DNA from 2 places in the Dermacoccus sp. PE3 genome. Region 1 is predicted to be linked to the other one. Evidence: predicted binding sites of a transcription regulator. Region 1 holds the regulator's gene; the other holds the start of a gene.
The links. Region 1 encodes LexA, which represses DNA repair genes until DNA is damaged. Its sites were predicted from a motif close to TCGAACANNTGTTCGA; they were not measured.
Positions count from the first base shown of each region.

Region 1 (8,293 bases):
TCCGTCACGTTGGTGGCGCTCGTCCCCGCGGCCCTGTGGCTTCCGATCCCCGGAGAGGGACGCGCAGATCCGGGGTGGCTGTATGCCCAGTGCGACGTCGGGCAGGGAGATGCCGCCTTGGTACGCACCGGTGAGCAGGCGGCGATCCTCGTCGACACCGGACCCGAGGAAGGGGACGTCACCGGGTGCCTCGATCGTCACGGCGTGACGCGTGTGGACGCCGTCGTGCTCACGCACCTGCATGCCGACCACGTCGATGGTCTCGGGGCCGTACTCGAGCGGCAGCCGTCGGTCGAGGTCTTCGTGACGTGGCTGACGAGCCACAGCTCGAGCCCTCGTGGTGGCCGAGGGGAGAGGGATGCCGATGCCCAGACGAGGCAGGTGTTGCGCCGTTACGGGAAGGTTGCGCAACGCCTCGCACCGGGTCAGCAGGTCCGTGTCGGTGACGCCGTGCTCGACGTCCTCTGGCCACGCCGAGCGTTGGCGGCGGGTTCGCCGGTCAACAATGCTTCCCTCGTGCTCGATGTGGCGACGCCGAGCGTGCATGCGCTCATGCTCGGCGACGTCGAACGGGAGGCGCAGGCCGCGTGCATCGGGGAGGTGACGCGCCGAGCAGCGTCGCGTCCCTACGACCTCGTCAAGATAGCTCACCACGGCAGCGCGAACCAGAGTGCCGGGCTCTATCGGGCGGCTTCGGCGCGGGTCGGCCTCATCGGGGTGGGGGAGGGCAACGATTACGGACACCCGAAGGAATCGCTCCTGTCGTTACTCGCCCAGAGCGGAACAGCCGTCTACCGAACGGACCTTTCAGGAGACCTCGACGTCGTACCCGTCGGTAGATCGCTCACGGTCGAACCGCAGAGATGACACCGGTGAGAGTCGCAGGAGATTCCACTCGCGAGCCGGAGGGAACCGGCTACAGGTTCGGCAGAGCGTCGGTTGCTTCCCGCAGCGCGTCGAGGGTGGCCTTGACCGCCGGCACACGCTGGAGGTCGGGCGTGGTGACAGCCAGAACCGAACGACGGCTCGCCGGCTCGATGGCGATGGTGGCCACGCGGGGGTGCTGGGTCGAACGCAGGATGAGCTCCGGGATGAGGGCCACGCCCAACCCCTCGGCCACGAGTCCGAGCACGGTGACGTAGTCCTCGGTCTCGAACGCGACGTCAGGGGTGTAACCCGCCGAGGTGGCGAGCGAGAGCAGGTGGCCCCGGCAGCGCGGGCATCCGGCGATCCACGACGCGGACTCGAGCTCCTCCATCGACACGGAGCCCCTTCCGGCAAACGGGTGATCGGCCGGTACGGCGAGGCGCACCTCGTCCTCGAGCAGGTCGAGCGTGGTGAGCCCCTCGAGATCCTCCGCGTGTGCCGCGATCTCGTCGCCGTCGTAGGAGAACGCGACTGCAACATCGCAATCTCCCGCCCGAAGCGCCGCGAGTGACTCCGGCGGCTCCGCTTCCGCGAAGGTGACCTGAACGTCGGGGTAGCGCTGCTTGACGAGCGACAGCGCTCGTGGGACGACGGTCGACGAGGCCGAGGGGAAGGCCATGAGGCGCACTCGTCCCGCCCTCAGGCCGGCGATCGAGGCCACTTCGCCCTCCGCCGCCTCGAGAGCGGCGAGCACCGGAGTGGCTGTGCGGGCGAGCACGTGGCCCGCCTCGGTCAGACGCACCGAACGTCCGAGGCGCTCGACGAGAGCCGTGCCCGTCTTGTCCTCCAAGCGGCGCACCATCTGGGACACGGCAGGCTGGGAGTAGCCCAGGGAAGCAGCGGCAGCGGTGAAGCTACCCTCCTGGGCAATGGCTTTCATGACCCGAAGGCCGGCGGCGTCGATCATCCGTAGAGAATAACCCGGCGTTATCGGATGTTGTAGTTTCTATCGATTCTCGAATGAGAGGGGCCACCTGTGACTGCAGCGTTGGCGGAGTTCGTCGCGCAGGGCGACCTGTTCGTGCTCACCGGGGCGGGTCTCTCGACCGAGTCGGGCATTCCCGACTACCGCAAGCCTGACGGCACCCGCCGAACGGTTCCCATGACGTTCCAGCAGTTCCTCAGCGGGGACGACGCGCGCCGACGCTACTGGGTTCGCAGCGCCGTCGGGTGGGAACGTTTCGCCGCGGCTCGGCCCAACGGCGGCCACCACGCTGTTGCAGCCTTGCAGCGCGCAGGTCTCGTGCAACACCTCGTGACGCAGAACGTCGACGGTCTTCATGCGGCCTCCGGAGCGGACGCCCTCGAACTGCACGGTTCGCTCTCCTCGGTGCAGTGCGTCGAGTGCGGCAGCCGCTCGGATCGAGCCGAGTTCCAGGGGCGCATCCGCGACGCCAACCCGAACCTCCCGCGCGACGTGGCCCTGTTGGCCGACGGAGACGCCGAGGTTGCCCGGAGTGCAGAGGATGCGTTCGTTCTCGTGGCCTGTCCGCACTGTGATTCGCTCGTCGTCAAGCCCGACGTCGTGATGTTCGGCGAGAGCGTGCCCACCGCGACGGTTGAGCACTGCTACGCGCAGCTCGAACTGTCACGGGCGGTTCTCGTTCTCGGAAGTTCGCTCAAGGTGATGTCGGGCTTCCGGTTCGTCTCGGCGGCGCTCAAGGCGGGCAAGCCCGTGGCCCTGGTCGGTCTGGGAAGCATGCGCGGTTCGGAGCGCGCCGATCTCGTGCTACACGAACCGCTTGGTGCCACCCTCACCGCGACATGCGAACGCCTCGGCCTGCAGGTGCAGACCGAGGCGAACGCGACGACGTGAGGGTGGGCGAGAGTCAGACGCTGCGCAGCACCGCCGTGACCTTGCCCATGATGCTGGCTTCGTCGCCGTCGATCGGCTCGTAGTTCTCGTTCGCGGGCAGGAGCCACGTCTTGCCGTTCGTGCGCTTGAACGTCTTCACGGTGGCCTCGCCGTCGAGCAGCGCAGCCACGATCTCACCGTTGGACGCCTCCGGCTGCTGGCGCACGACGACCCAGTCGCCGTCGCAGATGGCGGCTTCGATCATCGAGTCGCCGACAACCTTGAGCAGGAACAGTTCGCCGTCACCGACGATCTGACGGGGGAGGGGGAACACGTCCTCGACGGCCTGCTCGGCCAGGATCGGCCCGCCGGCGGCGATGCGTCCGACGACGGGGACGAAGGAGGCCTGCGGACGCTCGTTGCCCGAGTCGGTCTCGTCGTACGTGCTCTCGGACGCTGCACGCACCGAGGTGCCTCCGCGGTAACCGCGGGTGTCGGCGCCGTCGTCGGGGGAGACGACCTCCATGGCGCGAGGGCGGTTGGGGTCGCGACGCAGGTAACCCTTGCGCTCGAGCGTGGCGAGCTGGTGTGCGACGGAGCTCGGGCTCGTCAGCCCGACGGCCTCACCGATCTCGCGCAGACTCGGCGGGTAACCGCGCTCGTCGACCGAGCGCCGGATGACGGTGAGCACTTTCTGCTGTCGCGGGGTCAGTTTGCCCTTCGCGCGGTTGTTCATGGAGTGGACCTCACCCATGGCGTCTCCTCACATCGACGAAAACAGTGATCTCGCGGACGCGGACCTCGGTGCGGAGCCCTGATTCTCCCCGGAATTCCGGGGTTGTCGGTGGCCGCTGATTCGGTGTGAGCGTTCGGGATCAACGTAGGCACCACCGTACACAGTTTTCGCAAACATGTACGAGAAACACGCCGCCGACGGCCTTGCTTTCGAACGTTTGTGTCGTACAGTTGTTCTATCGCACGGATGTTCGATGCATCCGCGCCGAGTCAGGAGGAATGAACATGAGTGCTGTGCCCAGTCTGGACGTCCCGGCGGTCGCGCCGAGCCCTCGTCGTCACCTGCACCTCGTTCCGTCGGGGCCTGCGGTCGTCGATTCCCTCGAGGGTGGTCGTAGCACGCGGCGCGCCCCGTTGACGCGTCGTGCCGTTCTCGCTCGCCGTCGCTTCGCTGCCCTTCTGGCGCTTCTGGTTCTCGTCGGCGGTGGCCTCCTTGCGGCCAAGGCCGTGGCCGAAGCTAACCCTGCCGGTGGCGCGACGTCGGTCACGGTGAAGGACGGGGAGACCCTTTCTCAGATCGCCGCCCGTGAGCTGCCGTCCTTGCGTAACGACCGTGGTGTGGTGGCCATCCAGGAGGCCAACAACATGAGCTCGATGCACGTTCAGGCCGGCCAGCGAATTCTCGTTCCGGCAGGCTGAGCGGCCCCCTCGGCGTGTCGCTGGGGCGAGCCGCACATCTTTTCCGCGTCATTGCTGGGGTTGGTGCGCCGGGTTTGCCGACACGGTTGCGAGCGGTCGCCAACGCAACCTAGGATTCCTAGATGTAGGGCACAGGCGCCCTAATGCCCCCAACATGTGGTTGTTTGCGGAAGAATTCCCGCGATGCCGGTGTTGGGGTTCATACCGTCACGAGGCGGTGGAATCCTGCGATCGAGAGGCGTGGCACGTGCACTGTCCCTTCTGCCGCAACGCCGACTCCCGTGTGGTCGACTCCCGTTCGACCGAGGACGGCACCTGCATCAAGCGTCGCCGCCAGTGCCCCGACTGCGGCAAGCGTTTCTCCACCGTCGAGACCGCGAGCCTCACGGTCGTCAAGCGCTCCGGTGTGAGCGAACCCTTCTCTCGCGACAAGGTCATGTCGGGCGTGCGCAAGGCCTGCCAGGGCCGCCCGGTTTCCGACGATCAGCTCGCCGTCCTCGCTCAGCAGGTGGAGGAGTCGATCCGCTCCAAGGGGGCTGCGGAGATCGACGCCCACGATGTCGGCATCGAGATCCTCGGCCCGCTGCGCGAACTCGACCACGTCGCGTACCTGCGGTTCGCGTCCGTCTACCAGGCCTTCGAGTCACTGACTGACTTCGAGGACGCCGTCGCCGACCTGCGCAGGCACGCTCTGCGCGACGCCGGCTGAGCTCCACCGGCTCACCCCCTACTTCACGACACACCACACCAAACCCACGAGAAGTGCCAGGAGGCATGCGGTCATGACCGAGACCACGAAGGCTCGAGCCAAGTCGGGTCGCCGGAACAACGGCGTCACGATCGAGCGGATCTTCACCACCCCGGGCGTCCACCCCTACGACGCGGTGACCTGGGAGCTGCGTGACGTCGTCCAGCAGAACTGGAAGACCGGCGAGACGATCTTCGAGCAGCGTGGTGTCGAGTTCCCCGACTTCTGGTCGCTCAACGCCTCCACCATCGTCACGACGAAGTACTTCCGTGGCGCGCTGGGGTCGGACGCTCGCGAGAAGTCGCTCAAGCAGCTCATCGACCGCGTCGTGCTCACGTACACGAAGGCCGGCAAGGACAACGGCTACTTCGCGTCCGACGCCGACGCCGAGATCTTCGAGCACGAGCTCACGTACGCCTTGCTGCACCAGGTCTTCTCGTTCAACTCGCCGGTGTGGTTCAACGTGGGTACGGCGAGCCCGCAGCAGGTCAGCGCGTGCTTCATCCTGTCCGTCGACGACTCGATGGACTCGATCCTCAACTGGTACAAGGAAGAGGGCTTCATCTTCAAGGGCGGCTCCGGTGCCGGCCTCAACCTCTCGCGTATCCGTTCCTCGAAGGAGCTGCTGTCCTCCGGTGGCACCGCCTCCGGCCCGGTCTCGTTCATGCGCGGCGCCGACGCCTCGGCAGGCACCATCAAGTCCGGCGGCGCCACGCGTCGTGCGGCCAAGATGGTCGTCCTCGACGTCGACCACCCGGACATCGAGGAGTTCATCGAGACGAAGGCGCGCGAGGAGGACAAGATCCGTGCGCTGCGTGACGCCGGTTTCGACATGGACCTCGGTGGCCGCGACATCGTCTCCGTGCAGTACCAGAACGCGAACAACTCCGTTCGTGTCAGCGACGAGTTCATGAAGGCCGTCGTGGACGGCACAACCTTCGGCCTGCGTGCCCGTGACACGGGTGAGGTCATCGAGTCGGTCGACGCCCGCGAGCTGTTCGACAAGATCAACAAGGCCGCGTGGGAGTGCGCCGACCCGGGTGTGCAGTACGACGACACGATCAACGCGTGGCACACGAACCCGGAGACGGGCCGCATCACGGCGTCCAACCCGTGCTCGGAGTACATGTCGCTCGACAACTCCAGCTGCAACCTGGCCTCGCTCAACCTCCTGAAGTTCCTCAAGGACGACGACACGTTCGACGCCGTCACCTTCCAGAAGGTCGTCGAGCTCGTCATCACGGCGATGGACATCTCCATCTGCTTCGCCGACTTCCCGACGGAGTCCATCGGCAAGACGACGGTCGACTACCGCCAGCTCGGCATCGGTTACGCCAACCTCGGTGCGCTCCTCATGGCCACCGGCCACGGCTACGACTCGGACGGCGGCCGTGCGCTGGCCGGTTCCATCACGTCGCTGCTCACGGGTGCCGCCTACAAGCGCTCCGCCGAGATAGCTTCCGTCGTCGGACCGTACGCCGGTTACGCCCGCAACGCCGACGCTCACAACCGCGTCATGCGCAAGCACCGTGCCGCGAACGACGAGCTCGCCTCGCACAAGGACATGGGCGCCATGGCCAGCGACATCCACGCGCTCGCGACGAAGGCCTGGGCCGACGTCGTCGAGAACGGTGAGAAGGGCGGCTTCCGCAACGCGCAGGCCTCCGTCCTCGCGCCCACCGGCACCATCGGCTTCATGATGGACTGCGACACCACCGGTATCGAGCCGGACTTCTCGCTCGTGAAGTTCAAGAAGCTCGTCGGCGGCGGTTCGATGCAGATCGTCAACCAGACGATTCCGCGCGCGCTGAAGAAGCTCGGCTACCAGGAAGAGCAGATCGAGGCGATCGTCGAGCACATCGCCGACAAGGGCCACGTCATCGACGCTCCCGGCCTCAAGCCGGAGCACTACGAGGTCTTCGACTGCGCCATGGGTGCGCGCGCCATCTCCCCGATGGGCCACGTCCGCATGATGGCCGCCTGCCAGCCGTTCCTGTCGGGTGCTATCTCCAAGACGGTCAACCTGCCGGAGTCGGCCTCGGTCGAGGACATCGCCGAGGTGCACCTCGAGGGTTGGAAGCTCGGTCTCAAGGCCATCGCCGTCTACCGTGACAACTGCAAGGTCGGCCAGCCGCTCTCGTCGGGCAAGAACGAGAAGAGCTCCGAGCCCGCGACGGCCACGGAGACCGTCGCCGAGACGCCGGTCGAGAAGATCGTCGAGTACCGCCCCGTGCGCAAGCGCCTGCCGAAGCGTCGCTCGTCGCAGACGACGTCGTTCGCCGTGGGTGGCGCGGAGGGTTACCTCACCGCCGGCACGTACGAGAACGGCGATCTCGGTGAGCTTTTCCTCAAGTTCGGTAAGCAGGGTTCGACGCTCGCCGGTGTCATGGACGCGTTCTCCATCGCCGTGTCGATCGGCCTGCAGTACGGCGTGCCGCTCGAGACGTTCGTCGAGAAGTTCACGAACCTGCGCTTCGAGCCGGCCGGTATGACGGACGACCCGGACGTGCGTATGGCGCAGTCGATCATGGACTACGTCTTCCGCCGCCTGGCGCTCGACTACCTCGACTTCGACACGCGTTCTTTCATGGGCATCCACACGGCCGAGGAGCGCGCTCGCCAGCTCGAGACCGGCTCCTACACGCCGATCGAGAGCGACGACGAGCCGTTCGACGCCGAGTCCAACTCGCAGTCCGTCGCCCCGGCGGCGGCACGCGGTGAGCGTCCGGTAGCTGCCACCTCCACGGAGGAGCACGCCGACGAGGTGAAGTCCGGTTCCGGTGCGGCCTCCGCCCGTGAGGTCGGCTCCGAGATCCACAGTTCGGCCGAGCTCATGGAGAAGTTCCAGGGCAAGGCAGCCGACGCCCCGATGTGCATGACCTGCGGCACGAAGATGCGTCCCGCCGGCTCCTGCTACGTCTGCGAGGGCTGCGGAAGCACCTCCGGCTGCAGCTGATCGCTCAGCCCTGATCGAGTGCGGGGCGTCGTCCTTCGGGGCGGCGCCCCGCACTCGTCTTATTTCGTGAGATGCGTCGGCGTCCGCGGCGCCCGGTGCTGTCTCATGATGTGAGCAGCCCGCGACCTCATTGGCGGGCGCAACCGCCACACCGGAAAGGAACTCTCCCTGTGAAGGCACTGCTGCTCGAGAACGTCCACCCCCTCGGTGAGTCCTTGCTCCGTGATGCCGGTTTCGAGGTCGAGACCCGCGTCGGGGCTCTCGACGAGGACGAGCTCATCGAGGCGCTCGAGGGTGTTCAGCTGCTCGGCATCCGCTCCAAGACCGAGGTGACGGCCCGCGTCCTCGAGAACGCGCCGAGCCTCGAGGCCATCGGAGCCTTCTGCATCGGCACGAACCAGATCGACCTCGCCGTGGCAGCGCAGAAGGGCGT
Region 1 covers NZ_LDCM01000002.1:187,728-196,020, forward strand. The annotation lists gene AA983_RS06340 (ComEC/Rec2 family competence protein) at 1-867, shown strand, start outside; gene AA983_RS06345 (LysR family transcriptional regulator) at 917-1,834, opposite strand; gene AA983_RS06350 (Sir2 family NAD-dependent protein deacetylase) at 1,904-2,743, shown strand; gene lexA (transcriptional repressor LexA) at 2,757-3,476, opposite strand; gene AA983_RS14745 (LysM peptidoglycan-binding domain-containing protein) at 3,743-4,156, shown strand; gene nrdR (transcriptional regulator NrdR) at 4,404-4,865, shown strand; gene AA983_RS06370 (vitamin B12-dependent ribonucleotide reductase) at 4,939-7,860, shown strand; gene serA (phosphoglycerate dehydrogenase) at 8,031-8,293, shown strand, end outside.

Region 2 (8,293 bases), on a different contig from region 1:
ATGTTGACCGCTGCCGTCCGCGACGCACACCGCGAGGGAATGTCCCAGCGCGAGATCGCCCGGCGTATCGGACGCAGCCAGCCTGAGGTGTCGCGCCTCATCCGCTTTCACGGGTCCGGACCTCTTGCCCGCAGGTTGCGCGCCCACCGCCAAGCGGTGATCCACCTCATCGAGGTTGCCGGGGGACGCAATGTGCGTGTCTTCGGCTCCGTCGCCACGGGCCGCGAGCACGCCGGCTCGGACATCGATCTCCTGGCGGACCTCAGCCTCGCTTACCTCAGCCTGCTCGACCTCGAGCGCCTCCAGTCACGACTCACCGAAGAAGTGGGCGCGACAGTGGAACTCACGCCCGACTCGGGGCTGAGGCCCTACCTACGCGAACGCGTCCTGAAGGAAGCCGTTCCGCTGTGAGCCCCCACCGGACGCACACCCGCCGAGAACGTTGAAGAAGCCCGCTACCACTTGCAGTTCGTCGTGACCTACCTCGACGAACCCGCTACGCAAGTTGCGACGGACGCCTCCTGCGAACCACCGCAGAACGGGATGTCCCAACCCTTCTGACTCGCCTCGCAGCCGAGCTCACCTGACGATCGGACCGCGCGTCAGCGTGCGTCGGGCAGCCCTCGCCCCCCACTCGCGCGAGATGTCGCGCAATTGGGGACAGACCAGGCACAAAGATCCCCACTCGCGCGATTCGTCGCGCAAGTGGGGATCTGTGGCGGTCGGATCACTCCGCCCAGGTCACCTTCACCGGGAACTTCTTCACACCATTGACGAAGTTGGAGCGCACGCGCTTCACGTCGCCGACGAGCTCGATCTTCTCGATGCGCGGCAGCAGCTCCTCGAGCAGCAGGCGGATCTCGAGGCGGGCGAGGTTGTTGCCGAGGCACAGGTGCGGCGAGCCCTTGCCGAACGTCATGTGGTCGACGTTCTTGCGCGTCACGTCGATCTTGTTCGGGTTCTCGAAGACGTCCTCGTCACGGTTGCCCGAGCCGAACCACATGACGACCTTGTCGCCTTCCTTGATCTGCTTGCCACCGAGCTCGACGTCCTTTGTCGCCGTGCGGCGGAAGTGGTAAACCGGCGTCGCCCAGCGCAGCAACTCCTCGAGGCCAGACTCGATGAGCGACGGGTCCTCCTTGAGCAGCTTGAACTGGTCGGGCTGCGCGATGAGGCCCAGCATGATCTGGCTGATCGCGTGGCGCGTCGTCTCGTTGCCGGCGATGACGAGCAGCGAGAAGTAGTTGTTGAAGTCCTGGTCCGAGAGCGGCACGCCGTCCTCGGGCATCTTGTTGGCGAGGATCGAGACGAGGTCCTTGCCCTCGCCGCCGACGCGCTTGTCACGCAGGTCGCGCCCGTAGTCCCAGACGTCCTGCACGGTGGGCGAACGGAACGGCAGGTGGCGGTACTTCTCCGACTCGGGCGAGTCGAGCAGGTGCTGCGTGTAGTCCGGGTCGGTGTTGGCCACCATCTCATTGCCCCACGCGATGAGCTGCGGCGTGTGGTCGCGCGGCACGTCGAGCAGGCGCGCGAGCACCTGGATCGGGAAGTCGGCCGAGATCTTCTCGACGAAGTCGAACTCGCCGTCGGGCGACGTCTTCTTCGCCTCGTCGATCGTGTTCTTCGTCAGCTCGCGCAGGAACGCCTCGTAGTTCTTGAGGAGGTTGCGCGGCGAGAACTCACGCTGGATGAGCTTGCGCAGCGCCGTGTGACGCGCGCCGTCCGTCTCCAGCATGGAACGGCGGAAGTCCATGAGGTCGTCGTCGACGTCCTCGAGGTTGACGAACTTCTCCGACGTGAACGTCTCGGAGTCCTTGTCGACGGCCCAGATGTCGTCGTACTTCGTGACGGCCCAGAAGCCCTTGCCGTCGGACTCCTCGTTCCAGTGCACCGGGTCACCGGCGCGCAGGGCGGCGAACTGGGCCCAACCCTCGTTGTCGCGGAACCGGTCGAGGTTCGCGAGGTCGACGTCTTCGAGCGTGTACTGGCTGCTGGGTGCGGCACCCACGTCAGTGGTCATGTCGGTCTCCTTCGATCGCTGAGGTCTGGATCACAGGTGGTAGGTGTACTCACGGAACTCCCAGTCCGTGATGAAGGCGTTGAAACGCTCGATCTCGTTGCGCTTGTACGCGAGGAAGGTCGTGACGAAGCCCTCGCCGAGCACCTCGCGCATCTCCGAGTCGGCCTCGAGGGCGTCGAGCGCCTCGCACAGGGACGAGGGCAGCTTGGGCGAACGCTCCGGGTCGTATCCGTAGCCCTCGAGCGCGGGGCCCGGGTCGATCTCGTTCTTGATGCCGAGGTAGGCCGCGGCCAGCGTCGCCGCCGTGAGCAGGTAGGGGTTGGCCGACGCGTCGCCGAGGCGCAGCTCCAGGCGCGACGCCGAGCCACGCTCCGGGGGGATGCGCACCATCGCGCTGCGGTTGTCGAGACCCCAGTCGATGAGCCACGGGGCGAGCGTGTCCGGGCCGAAGCGCTTGTAGGAGTTGATCGTCGGGTTCGCGAGCGCCGCGAGGGCCGGGGCGTGCTTGAGGATGCCGCCGATCGCGTGGTGAGCGACGGCGGAGAGGCCGTTGTGGCTGTTCGGGTCGTCGAAGAGGTGGTTGCCTGCGGCGTCCTGCGTCGAGAAGTGCAGGTGGAAGCCCGAGCCGCCCTCGTCGTTGAACGGCTTGGCCATGAACGTCGCGAGCTTGCCGCCGGCGCGCGCCATCTCCTTGACGGCGGCCTTGAAGCGGAACGCGCGGTCGGAGGCGTCGAGTGCGTCGGAGTGCCAGAGGTTGATCTCGAACTGGCCGGAGCTGAACTCGTGGTTCGCGGCGATGACGTCGAGGTCGTAGGCGCCGAGCTGACGCAGCGAGGCGAGCAGGACGTTCTCGGGGTCGCCGCGCAGGCCGGAGACGTAGACGTTGCCGGGGCTCTCGCCGTAGCGCGCCCAGCCGGAGTCGTTCGTGTCCGACTCCTCGAGGAGGTAGAACTCGAGCTCCGGGCCGCAGATCGGGGTGCCCGCGATGGAGCTGAACTTCTCGATGACCTGCTTGAGGACGTAGCGCGGGCTCTCGGCGGACGGCGAACCGTCCGGGTTGAACACGTCGGCGATGACGTGGGCGACGCCCGGCTCCCACGGCACGGTCTTGATCGTCTCGATGTCGGGGTAGGCCACGATGTCGGGCAGACCCGCGGCGAGGCCGCCCTCTATGTCGACGACGTCACCCATGGGCGTCGTGCCGTAGACGCTGCGGCAGAACGCGACGCCGTGGCCGGTGGTGCGCTCGAAGCGGTTGACGAGCAGATCCTTGCTGCGGTCGGTGCCGATGATGTCGGAGTAGCCGAGGCGGACGACGTCGATGCCCTCCGCCGCACACTTCTCCATGGCTTCGGCCATGAGCCTCGAGTCGATCTTCGTCATGCCATCGCCTTTCACGCCTTTGTGAGCGAACGCCTCCCCCGACGGTTGCCGTGCCGGGAGTGAGTCAAAAGGTCGTTCGGATCCGAACAGTAGCCGTGTGACTCAGGCCACACAACCCCTCTTGATCGGGTAGCCTAGCCGGTGTCGTACGGACACGAACGATTTCTCGGCAACAAACTTGCGGCACGGGCCGCAGACGGTGAAAGGGTGCAGGCACATGAGCGACCAGAAGGGCTTCTTCTACCCCCGCACCGCCGGCGGAACCTCGGGCATCATCCCGAGCCCGCCGTGGTACTACTCGGGCGACCTGCTGACGGTCGAGTACCGCACCAACCCGGAGCGTGTGCGCGAACTCCTGCCCGCCCCACTGGAACTCGCTGACGAGGACCCGGGCGCCGTTGCCCTCATCTGGGCCGACTGGCAGAGCTGCTCCAGCTCCCGCGAGGAGCTGCTCGACCCGGTGCGCGCCCAGTACAAGGAGGCGTTCGTCGTCGTCCGCTGCTCGTACAAGGGCAAGACGTTCAGCCGCTGCGTCTACATCTGGGTCGACAAGGACTTCGCGATCGGCCGCGGCCTGCACCAGGGCTACCCGAAGAAGCTCGGCTCGATGTGGCAGACGCGCCCCCACCCCTTCGCGCAGGGTGCGCCGCAGATCGCCGAGGGCGGCATGTTCGGTGCGACGCTCGCCGCCGGCGACCGTCGTCTCGCTGAGGCCGTGCTGACGCTGCGTGAGCCGAGCGAGACGAACGGCTTCGTCAACGGCCACCCGATGGCCCACCACCGCATCTACCCCGACATCGCCCGTGGGGCGACGGGCGACGCCTACAGCGAGCTCATATCGTCCGGCGCGGCCGAGTTCGAGGGCGGGCAGGCGTGGCGTGGTGACATCGATCTGCGCCTGTTCGAATCGCCCACGGAGGAACTCGCCGCCCTGGAGGTCGACGAGATCATCGGCGGCTACTACCGGCAGATCGGCGTCGTCTGGAACGGCGGCGAGACGCTCGAACGTCTCGTGTGAGCCAGGCGGCCGCGAAGGGCGGCAGCCTGCGTCGCAGATGAGTTCGTGGACACACGGCACGCAGCGTCACGCCGCCGACCACCCCACCCCGGACGGGTGTAGTGTGAGGTGGATCACTACGAGGGGGGAAGGGATGCGGCACAAATCCCGTCCACAGGGTTGCGCCTGCGGGTGCGGCCCCGGCTGCGTCCACGCTCGGCTCGCCGACGCGATCCCCCTCGTCAGTTCGCTGTTGAGCTCGACGGCACGCGACGAGGGTCTCGTCATTGCCATCGCGGACCGCGAGGCACGCCTGCACTACGTCGACGGAGACTCCCGCGCCCGCAGCCGCGCCGAGAGCATCGGCTTCACCGCGGGGGCGAACTGGTCGGAGGCGCAGGTCGGCACGAACGCGCCGGGCCGAGCTGTGGCCCGCGGCGAGGCGGTCTCGATCCATCGCGAGGAGCACACGCGCCCGGACGTCCACCCGTTCAGCTGCTCCGCGGCGCCGCTCGTCGACCCCGTCACCGGCGAGGTGCTCGGCGCTCTCGACGTGACGGGAGGTGACGCTGCGGCAGACCGGCGCACCCTCGCACTCGTGCAGGCCACCGCGGCCGCGGTGGCTCGTGAACTTCGCCTCGCCGGGGTGCCGGTCGGCCCTCCACCGCACACGAGCGCGCGGCTGCGCCTCGTCCACCACGGCCGCCCCTGCATCGAAACGGGTACGGCCACCCACGCACTCACCGACCGCCACGCCGAACTCCTCGCGACACTCGCGCTCAAACCCCAAGGCCTCAGCGCCGACGAGATCGGGGCCCTCGTCTACCCGGACGGCACGCCGCCCGCCACCATCCGCGGCGAGTTGCTGCGGCTTCGTCGACGGCTCGACACGATTCCCGGCGCGCCGAACCTCGAAAGCCGCCCCTACCGCCTCACGGGGCCACTGCTCATCGATGCCGTCCAGGTCACGGAGCATCTGCGTCGCGGCGAGCACGATGAAGCCCTCGAGCTGTATCGCGGAGCCTCGCTGACGCACAGCGAGGCGGAGCCCGTCGTCGACCTGCTGCGTTCGACGTCCGGGTCGCTGCGCGAAGCGATGCTCAGTGACGCCACTCCCGAGACCCTTCTGCGCTACCTCGACCTGCCCGAGGCCGCCGATGACGTCGAGTCGTGGCACATGGCACTCACCGTCCTGCCACCGCGCGCGCCACAGCGGGCCATCGTTCTCACGCATCTCGAACAGCTCGACACTCGTCTGCGCCAGGCGAACTGACGCCCGCACAGCGCGTTGCACGGGCAGTGCAACGTTGATGCAACGCAGCCCTTCGTAACGTGACGCACATCACGCAACCCCGCGTCACATTCCGCGGGCTCAGGGAAAGGAAGCTGCGATGACGGTCTACGCCAACCCGGGAACCGAGGGCTCCAAGGTCGAGTTCAAGAAGCGCTACGAGCACTTCATCGGCGGCGAATGGGTCGCGCCGAAGAAGGGGCAGTACTTCGAGAACCCCACCCCGGTCACCGGCAAGACGTTCTGCGAGGTGGGCCGCGGCACCGCCGAGGACATCGAGGCCGCCCTCGACGCGGCATGGGCGGCGGCACCGACGTGGAACAAGACCTCGCCCGCGGAGCGGGCACTCATCCTCAACCGGATCGCCGACCGGATGGAGGAGAACCTCGAGAAGATCGCCGTCGCGGAGACGTGGGACAACGGCAAGCCGGTGCGCGAGACGCTCAACGCCGACATCCCCCTCGCGATCGACCACTTCCGCTACTTCGCCGGTGCCATCCGCGCGCAGGAAGGCAGCCTCTCGCAGATCGACGAGGACACCGTCGCTTACCACTTCCACGAGCCGCTCGGCGTCGTCGGGCAGATCATCCCGTGGAACTTCCCCATCCTCATGGCCGTGTGGAAGCTCGCGCCGGCGCTGGCGGCCGGCAACTGCGTCGTCCTCAAGCCCGCCGAGCAGACGCCCGCGTCGATCATGGTGCTCATCGAACTGATCGAGGACCTCCTCCCCGCAGGAGTCGTCAACGTCGTCAACGGGTTCGGCGTCGAGGCTGGCGCGCCGCTCGCATCGAACAAGCGCATCCGCAAGATCGCGTTCACGGGTGAGACGACGACCGGCCGCCTCATCATGCAGTACGCCTCGGAGAACCTCATCCCGGTGACGCTCGAGCTCGGCGGCAAGAGCCCCAACATCTTCTTCGAGGACATCGCGCAGGCCGACGACGCGTTCTACGACAAGGCGCAGGAGGGCTTCACCCTCTTCGCTCTCAACCAGGGCGAGGTGTGCACCTGCCCGTCACGCGCGCTCGTCCAGGAGTCGATCTACGACCAGTTCATGGCCGACGTCGTCGAGCGCACGAAGAAGATCAAGGCCGGTAACCCGCTCGACGACTCGACGATGATCGGTGCGCAGGCCTCCAACGACCAGTTGCAGAAGATCCTGTCCTACCTCGACATCGGCCAGAAGGAAGGCGCGAAGGTGCTCACCGGTGGTCGGCAGGCCGAGTTGGACGGCGATCTGGGCGGCGGCTTCTATGTCGAGCCGACCATCTTCGAGGGCACGAACAACATGCGGATCTTTCAGGAGGAGATCTTCGGGCCGGTCGTGTCCGTGGCGAAGTTCGGCACGTACGACGAGGCACTGAAGATCGCGAACGACACCCTTTACGGCCTCGGCGCCGGCGTGTGGTCGCGCAACGGCAACACCGCCTACCGCGCGGGCCGCGACATCCAGGCCGGCCGCGTGTGGGTGAACAACTACCACAACTACCCGGCGCACGCGGCGTTCGGTGGCTACAAGAGCTCGGGCATCGGGCGGGAGAACCACCTCATGATGCTCGACCACTACCAGCAGACGAAGAACCTCCTCGTCTCCTACTCGGAGAACAAGCTCGGCTTCTTCTGAGCCGACCCGCATCACCGATCAGATCGCAACCACACGAAGGGAAGAGTCATGAGCACCATGCAAGCTGCAGTCGTGGACGTCTTCGGCGAAGACCTGAACGTCAAGGATGTGGAACTGCCGGAACCCGGGCCGGGTCAGGCGCTGGTCAAGCTCATCGCATCGGGGGTGTGCCACACCGACCTGCACGCCAAGGACGGTGACTGGCCGGTCAAGCCCGAACCGCCGTTCATCCCGGGCCACGAGGGAGTCGGCGTCGTCGAGAAACTCGGCGAAGGCGTCACCGAACTCGCCATCGGCGACATGGTGGGCAATGCCTGGCTCGCCTCCGCGTGCGGCACGTGCGAGCACTGCCGCAACGGCTGGGAGACGTTGTGCGAGGAGCAGACCAACGGCGGGTACAGCGTCAACGGCTCGTTCGGGCAGTACATGCTCGTCGACGCCACGTTCGCCGCCCGTATCCCCGACGGCGCGGACCCCCACGAGATCGCTCCCGTGCTGTGCGCCGGTGTCACCGTCTACAAGGGGCTGAAGGTCACGGAGGTGCGCCCCGGCCAGTGGGTCGTCATCTCCGGCATCGGCGGTCTTGGGCACATCGCCGTCCAGTACGCCAAGGCCATGGGGATGCGGATCGTCGCCGTGGACGTCGCCGACGACAAGCTGGAGCTCGCGAAGAAGCACGGCGCGGAGGTCACGGTGAACGCCGCGGTCGAGGACCCGACGCAGGCCGTCCTCGACGCCACCGGCGGCGGCGCTCACGGTGTGCTGGTCACGGCGGTGCACCCCAAGGCGTTCGGTCAGGCCATCGGAATGGCGCGCCGCGGGGGAACCATCGTGTTCAACGGCCTTCCCCCGGGTGATTTCCCGGCGCCGATCTTCGACGTCGTCCTCAAAGGCCTGACGATCCGCGGATCGATCGTCGGCACCCGGCAGGACATGGTGGAGGCCCTCGACTTCTATGCCCGAGGCCTCATCCACCCG
Region 2 covers NZ_LDCM01000001.1:733,160-741,452, forward strand. The annotation lists gene AA983_RS03460 (nucleotidyltransferase domain-containing protein) at 1-411, shown strand, start outside; gene AA983_RS03465 (cytochrome P450) at 728-2,020, opposite strand; gene AA983_RS03470 (glutamine synthetase family protein) at 2,051-3,403, opposite strand; gene AA983_RS03475 (acetoacetate decarboxylase family protein) at 3,621-4,421, shown strand; gene AA983_RS03480 (GAF domain-containing protein) at 4,654-5,673, shown strand; gene adh (aldehyde dehydrogenase) at 5,792-7,315, shown strand; gene adhP (alcohol dehydrogenase AdhP) at 7,364-8,293, shown strand, end outside.
Region 2: AA983_RS03475 (acetoacetate decarboxylase family protein) is a predicted target of LexA. The motif match lies at 3,468-3,483, and genes of this name have one in related genera.